3 regions of the Arthrobacter sp. AG367 genome follow, and region 2 is predicted to be linked to each of the others. Evidence: riboswitches for the same ligand, from Rfam matches in the RefSeq annotation. Region 2 holds a riboswitch; each other region holds the start of a gene.
The links. Region 2 has a riboswitch for cyclic di-AMP ahead of FB478_RS03160 (LysM domain-containing protein). Riboswitches for the same ligand answer to the same signal wherever they lie in the genome.
Positions count from the first base shown of each region.

Region 1: another riboswitch for cyclic di-AMP. It lies ahead of FB478_RS18550 (C40 family peptidase); the one in region 2 lies ahead of FB478_RS03160 (LysM domain-containing protein).
Region 3: another riboswitch for cyclic di-AMP. It lies ahead of FB478_RS09420 (hypothetical protein); the one in region 2 lies ahead of FB478_RS03160 (LysM domain-containing protein).

Region 1 covers NZ_VIVE01000009.1:81,844-84,101, reverse strand. Annotated here, with positions in the region: gene FB478_RS18555 (M23 family metallopeptidase) at 1-775, shown strand, start outside; cyclic di-AMP (ydaO/yuaA leader) riboswitch at 888-1,083, shown strand; gene FB478_RS18550 (C40 family peptidase) at 1,154-1,831, shown strand; gene FB478_RS18545 (NlpC/P60 family protein) at 1,995-2,258, shown strand, end outside.
Region 2 covers NZ_VIVE01000001.1:695,543-697,800, reverse strand. Annotated here, with positions in the region: gene FB478_RS03165 (YdiU family protein) at 1-243, shown strand, start outside; gene FB478_RS03160 (LysM domain-containing protein) at 370-1,203, opposite strand; cyclic di-AMP (ydaO/yuaA leader) riboswitch at 1,207-1,377, opposite strand; gene FB478_RS03155 (lytic transglycosylase domain-containing protein) at 1,638-2,258, shown strand, end outside.
Region 3 covers NZ_VIVE01000002.1:505,343-507,600, forward strand. Annotated here, with positions in the region: gene FB478_RS09415 (VOC family protein) at 1-169, shown strand, start outside; gene FB478_RS09420 (hypothetical protein) at 256-969, opposite strand; cyclic di-AMP (ydaO/yuaA leader) riboswitch at 975-1,135, opposite strand; gene FB478_RS09425 (glycosyltransferase family 39 protein) at 1,343-2,258, opposite strand, start outside.

The DNA of each region.
Region 1 (2,258 bases), on a different contig from region 2:
ACCCCGGGTTGCCGAAGTTGTCGCAGCGGAGCGCCCCCGCGACCTGCATCGTGACGCGCGCCGCCGCCGGGGTCCCTTCCGGCAGATGACGGAGTTTGCCGCCGCCAGCGGTATTGGCCAAAAAGCCGGCATTGCCCTTGCCGCCACAGGCCTGGTGCTGACGGTCACGGTGCCCGCCACGAGTCCCGTCATGGCCACGGATGCCGCCGGCAGTGCCCCCATGGCCGCGTCCGCCGTCAGCCCCCAGCCCCAGATCTCGGCCGATGTCGGAGCACAGATCGACTTCAGCCGGTCGGCCGTGGTGACCCAGGCCGACCCGGACGGGAAGCTGAAGCAACTCCTGAGCGCCCAGTCCGCCGGCTCCGTCACGCGTGCCGCTTCGGCCGGCACCCTGGCTGCACCCCTCGCCTCCCTCACCACCGCTTCCCCCTTCGGCTACCGGGTCAGTCCGATCACCGGAGGCTCCGGAGACTTCCACCGGGGCCAGGACTTCGTGGCGCAGTGCGGGACCTCGGTCCTGGCCGCCGCGACAGGTACCGTGACCTTTGCCGGCTGGCACCAGTTCGGTGGCGGAAACCGCGTGGTCATTGACCACGGCAACGGGCTGGAGACCACCTACAACCATCTCTCGTCCTTCAACGTCAAGGTGGGCCAGACCGTCTCCCGCGGGGACGTGGTGGCACTGAGCGGTACCACGGGCGCATCCACCGGCTGCCACCTCCACTTCGAGGTGCAGGTCAACGGCGAAGTTGTCGATCCCATGGGCTGGCTGTAACCAAATGGTTGCCCGCTCTCACATGTCCGCGACGCGCCGTGACCTGAATGTGACATTGAAGCAAAACTGCTGTACCGTCTAACTCGCGTCAACTTTTCCGAAGTTGACGCTCTTGAGTGGATTGCCTAACTCTGCCACCGCTCAAGGTCCGTTCGCATTTCATCGTCTGGCAGGGGCGGGGGAACCAATTTTGGCCTTCATGTTCAGAAGGCCTTGGGGTTAAGTCACAAGCTTCCCAGGAAGCAGCGTGGCCGGGTGACTCCCATCCGAATCCGACAGCTCACCTCGCAGGCATTGGGAGAGGCTACCTTCGTGTCTTCACGCCATCATTCTGCGCGCCACCGTGCGCAAACGGTTCGCACCAACCCCCTGGACGCCATGTCCAAGGCCGTCAGTGCAAATGCCGGGACCGTAGGCCGCCAGGCTGCCGTTGTGGCAGCGGCTTCCGGCCTCATCCTGAGCATGGGCCTGCCCGCCACGGCAGCTGACACCACGGCCGGTGTCTCTGCCTCCACCGAGTCCGGCTCGTCCCAGGCAGCCCTCGCTGTCACGGCCGCACCCACGGCCACGGTGTCCTTCGAGCGTCCGGTCGTCAAGACCACCGCTGCTCCGAAGGTGGAAGCGGTGCGTACCCAGTCCACGGCATCGGCGAACCGCGCCACCACTGCAGGCCAGGAGGCGTCTCCGGCCGCCAAGACGGCGGAGACCGTATCCGCTGCGGCAACCTCGGGCATCGCTGCCATCGCCTACACCGGCATCGGCCACTCCTACGTGTGGGGCGGCACCAGCCCGGTCACCGGCTGGGACTGCTCCGGGTTCGTGCAGTGGGTTTACGCCCAGGCCGGAATCAGCATCCCCCGCACCAATGCGTGGAGCATCATGACTCCCACCTCCACCCCGCAGCCGGGTGACCTGGTTGTCCAGAACGGTGGCGCGCACGTCGGCATCTACGTCGGCAACGGCATGATGATCAGCGCACTCAACCCCTCCCAGGGCACGCTGCTCCACTCGCCTGCAGCCACTGGCACCTCCTCGTACTACCACTACGGCAACTAGTTCTTGGGCTTAACGCTCCAAGGGCTATTTCTTTGCCCAAGGCTTTTTCGCTAGAAACCACATCCCCGTTCGGGACGCGCCGACGTACCCCCAAGATGCCGGCGCGTCCAACAACCTTCGCCTGCCTACAAGCGGTTTGAGGGAAAAACGAAAGAGAGAACTGATGACGACTCGTGCCACCGCACGGCATCGCGCCGAGGTCACCAAAACCAACTCGATCGCTGTTATTGCAAAGGCCGTCAGCGACAACGCAGGCGGCATGGGCCGCCAGGCTGCGGTTATCGCTGCCGCTTCCGGCCTGGTCCTGACCAGCGGCATCGCGGCCAACGCTGCCGACGCCAACGTCAAGCGTGATTCCGCTCCGGCGTCCGCACTGGAAGTTGAATCCGCAATCGACGCCCCGATTTCCGCGGCTTCCACCATCGCC
Region 2 (2,258 bases):
GCGGAGCGGTGGCAGGCCCTGGGGCCCGACGCGGAACTGATGGACAGCGTGAACCCTGCCTATATTCCGCGGAACCACCTCGTGGAAGAGGCGCTGTCCGCCGCCACTGACGGAAACCTGGCTCCCCTGCAGCAGTTGCTCGAGGCCGTCGGCAGCCCCTTCGCCGAGCGGCCGGGCCTGGAACGCTACGCCGAAGGTGCCCCTGAGGATTTCGGCACCTACATGACCTTCTGCGGGACGTGACTGTTCAGCGGTACGGTGCGGAAATGACAGGAGGGCGGCAGCCGGGAATACCCGGCTGCCGCCCTCCTGTTTAAGAACAGCTTTGCTGTTTAATACCAGCCTGCTGCTGCCAAAGCGTTGCGAAGGCTAGGCTACGCGGACTGCGGAGTAGCCGCCGAGCCAGCTGATGGAGTGGACCTCGGTGCTGTAGCCGTTGACGCCGCCGCTCACAACCTGGCCGTTGCCGGCGTACACGCCCACGTGGCCGGAGGTGATGATCAGGTCGCCGGGGGCGGGAGCGCCGACAACGGTTCCGTACTGGAAGAACTGCGTGGGGGCCAGGTCGCCGACGGACTTGCCGACGGAGCGCAGGGCCTTCTCAACCATTGCGGTGCAGTCCTGGTTCACGCCGACCTGGCTGTAAGCGGATGCCAGGATGGCAGCGCCGGTCCCGGTGCCGGTGGACGCCGCCGGGGCGGCTGAGGCGTAGGACATGTTCATGCCGGTGTTTGCCGGTGCGGTTGCGGCTGCCGTCTGGACGGGAGCTGCTGCCGGCGCCGGGGCTGCGGTGTGGCCAGCGCCGGGGATCTGGATCTGGTCACCGGGGTAGATGATGGAGGACAGTCCCAGTCCGTTGGCGGCCAGGACGTCGTTGAGGCTGACGCCATGGGCGGCCGCGATGGCCCCGATGGTGTCGCCGGACACCACCGTGTGGACGGTTCCTGCTGCTGCGGCGGGTGCTGCTGCCGGGGCAGGTGCGGAGTATGCCTGGACGCTGGTGTTCTCAGTGGTGTCCGGGCCGGTGACACCTGCATGGGCCGGGGCTCCGACGCCAAAGGCAATACCGGACGCTGCAGCAACGGCAAGCGCCGGACGGCCCAGCGAACGGGCCTGGGACTTGGCGGTTACGGCGAGGCCCTCGAGCACAATGGAGCGGGCCGGAGTCGCGCGGTGACGGGCAGTGGTGGAAATTTTTGACACAGTTGATCGCCTCTCCCATGCCTGCGGGGTGAGCTGTCGGGTTCGGGCTGGAGATACCCGGCCGGTAGCTGGCTCCGCGGGCGGAGGCGCTAACGACTTAACCCCAAGGCCACATGTGGCCGTAGAAACTTGGTTCCCCCGTCCCTGCCAAACGGAAAGCGGTTGAATCCCATGATCAGCGGCAGGGCTCGGCATGCTGACGGGAATGTCCCGTCTGAGAGGGACACCAAACGACCATAACCCGCGCTGCCCCCGATTGTCACATTTGGATAACATACGAGGCTGCCCTCTCAATTGCGCAAACGTCTTGATGTACTTCGCATTTCGGGCGGTGACCTCGACCAATGCAGGCAGGGTCTTTATCGCTGCAAACGGTAACAATGTGGCCACGGACGCGCCCTCGGGGGCCGCGCCGGACGGTAAGCTTCGGGACTATGCCCCTGTTCGTGACCAGCCGAGGGATCCCGCTCCTCGGTGGCGTGCTGGCCATCGCCCTGGCCGCCGCCACCGTGCTGCCGGCCGCAGCGGAGGAGCCGCCGCCCGGCGGATATCCCTCCTGGTCGGATGTGCAGCAGGCGCAGTCGTCCGAAGCGGCAAAAGCTGCAGAAATTGCCACCATCGACGGGCTCTTGACCGGCCTGCAGGCGCAGTCGGAGGCAGCCGGGGACGCAGCCGTACGGTCGGCCGCCGAATACGCTGCCGCGGATGCAGAGCTCCAGTCAGCCACATCACGCCTGGAAACCCTGTCCGCACGGGCCGCCCGCGCAAACGACGAAGTGGCCCGGTACCGGAAGGACCTCGGCGCCCTGGCCGTGCAGTCGTACAAGACAGGCGGGACCAACGCCGGGTTCTTCGTGGCGCTGGACGCCCTGGGGACCAACAGCGTCCAGGGCCTCAACCTCGTCAAGCTCGTGGGGGACAAGACGGCCGCGTTGGTGGTCAAGGCGGCGGCGGCCGGAAAGGTATCCGCTGCCCTGGTGGAGCAGGAAAAGGTTGCCAGGAGCGAACGGGAGCGCCTGTCCGGGGAGGCAAAGGCAAAAGCCGGGGCAGCCAGT
Region 3 (2,258 bases), on a different contig from region 2:
GAGCAACGGCGTGGATGTCAGCGATGTGGACGTCCAGGACTGGGGCCACTTCGTGTACTTCGCCGATCCGGACGGAAACAAGTGGGCTGTCCAGTACATCCCGTGGCGGAACGCCGGGCAGGGCGCTGGCGGGAACACCGGACAGGACGCCGGACCGGGCGCTGGTTAACCAAAGCGGCGGGCCGCATCATGATGATGCGGCCCGCCGCTTTGGTGCAGTTCCCCCGGCATCGCTGCCGCCGGGGGGAGGAGTGCCTAGTACCAGTTGTGGGCCAGGTGGAAGTTCAGGGCACCACAGGGCGACTGGTAGCTCTTCTTGATGTAGTCCAGGCCCCAATTGATCTGCGTGCGGTAGTTGGTGAGGTAGTCCGCGCCGGCGCTTGCCATCTTCTCAGCGGGCAGGGACTGGACGATGCCGTATGCCCCGCTGCTGGAATTGGTGGCCGTGGTGGTCCAGTCGGACTCCTTGGTCCACAGCGTCTGCAGGCACTGCATCTGGTCCGGTCCCCAGCCAAACGCCCCCAGCTGGCTGGCGGCGTACGCTTGGGCGCCTGCAGGATCGTTAACCGCGACGGCGCGAGCCGGCTCAGGTGCGGGGGCGGGCTCAGGCGCCGGGGCCGGGGCAGGCGCTGCGGGTGCTGCCGGTGCCGCTGCGGGGGCCGGTTCCGCTGCCTGCGGTGCCACGCTGATGGCAGCGGGCGCGGGGCTTGCTGCCGGGTTGGAGCGGATCTCGCTCTTCTCGATGCTCATTTGAGCGTCGGACGCTGACGTGGAAGGGTTGGACGCGGTGGATGACACCGGAGTCATGCTGCTGGTGGCCTGTCCTGCCGCGCCTACCCCCACCAGCACCGCGCACGATGCTGCAAGGACGGCGGCGCGCTGGCCCAGGGTGGTCTTCTTGGCCTGCTGCGCGGCCCTGTGTTTAGCCTTGGCCTGCAGCAGGCGTGCTTCTGCCGTGTTTTTGGACATGATTGATCGCCTCTCACACCTGCGGAGTTAGCTGTCGGGTTCGGATGAGGGCATCCGGCCGTACGGAAAGATCACGTACTGGCTTAACCCCAAGGGCATTCAATGCCCGGGACGGTGGGTCCCCCGCCTCTGCCGTAGCTCAATCGGAATCCGGGGAAGCGGCAGAGCTTGGCGTCGACCCGGGATATGCGGCCCGAACGGGGGCCGCACCCAATCGACGCTACAGGAAGTGCACGCGAAAGTCACATTTAGGTAACGGAAGTCACGATCCTCAGCGCGTTGATTTGCCGGATTCCCCGTTCGTAACCTCGGTCCCATTGGGGTATGGCCGCCCCATTTCATGAGCGCAGCGCGCCGACCGTTACAGTTCCCGTTACCCAGCCAACAGGTAGACGGTGGTGCCGCCAATGCTCTGCGCCGTGAAGTTGTTCGCCACCCACTGGGCGATCTGGGCGGCAGCGTCCGAACCGGTACTGGCCCGGATGGTTCCGCCTGTGATGAAGTAGTGGATCTTTCCCTGGGACACCAGATCCTGGAACTCCGCCAAGGTAGGGGCGGGATCTGTGCCGTTGAACCCACCCACCGCCATGACCGGCAGTTCCGTTGCCAACTGGTAACCGGCAGCGTTGTTCGAACCCACCACTGCCGCTGCCCAGGTGTAGCCTGAGGCGCCATTCCTGAGTGCTGCCACGAGTTCCGCGGACGGCGTTGGGGCGCCCAAGAGGCCTCCCAAGGCTCCGCCTCCGCGACCACTTGCAGCAGCGGTTCCGCCGGGAAGTGTTCCTCCGGGCGCGCCCTGCTGGCGGGCCGTGTTTCCCTGGGTTGCTGGCTGCCTGGTGCTGCCTGTCCCGGTCCCGCCAAGGCCGGTCCGGCCAGGGCCCGTCCCGCCAGGGCCGAAGCCCGACGACGGCCCGGCACTGACTATCGCCCCGCTGTGCGTTGTCGACGCCGTGGAAAGGGAGTACGCCAGCGGCCCGGTGAGCGACGCCGCAATGGCGAGCGCCGCCGTCGTCCGCTGCACGGCACGCCAGCGCAGGAACCTGCCGAACGCCACGCCCGCTGCGGCCGCCAGGCCTCCGGAAAGGACCAGCCAACGCAGCCCCGCGCCGTAGGCGGACGTGGTGCCAAGCAGCTGGAAGGCCATCAGGGCGGCCGCGGCCACCGCTGCGGCCAGCAGGAGTGCGGCGGGTGGCTGCTGCCGGTGCTGCCACAGGAGGACCGTGCCCAGCCCCGCAAGCCCGGCGATCCCCGGCGCCAGCGCCACGGCGTAGTAAGGGTGGATGATGCCC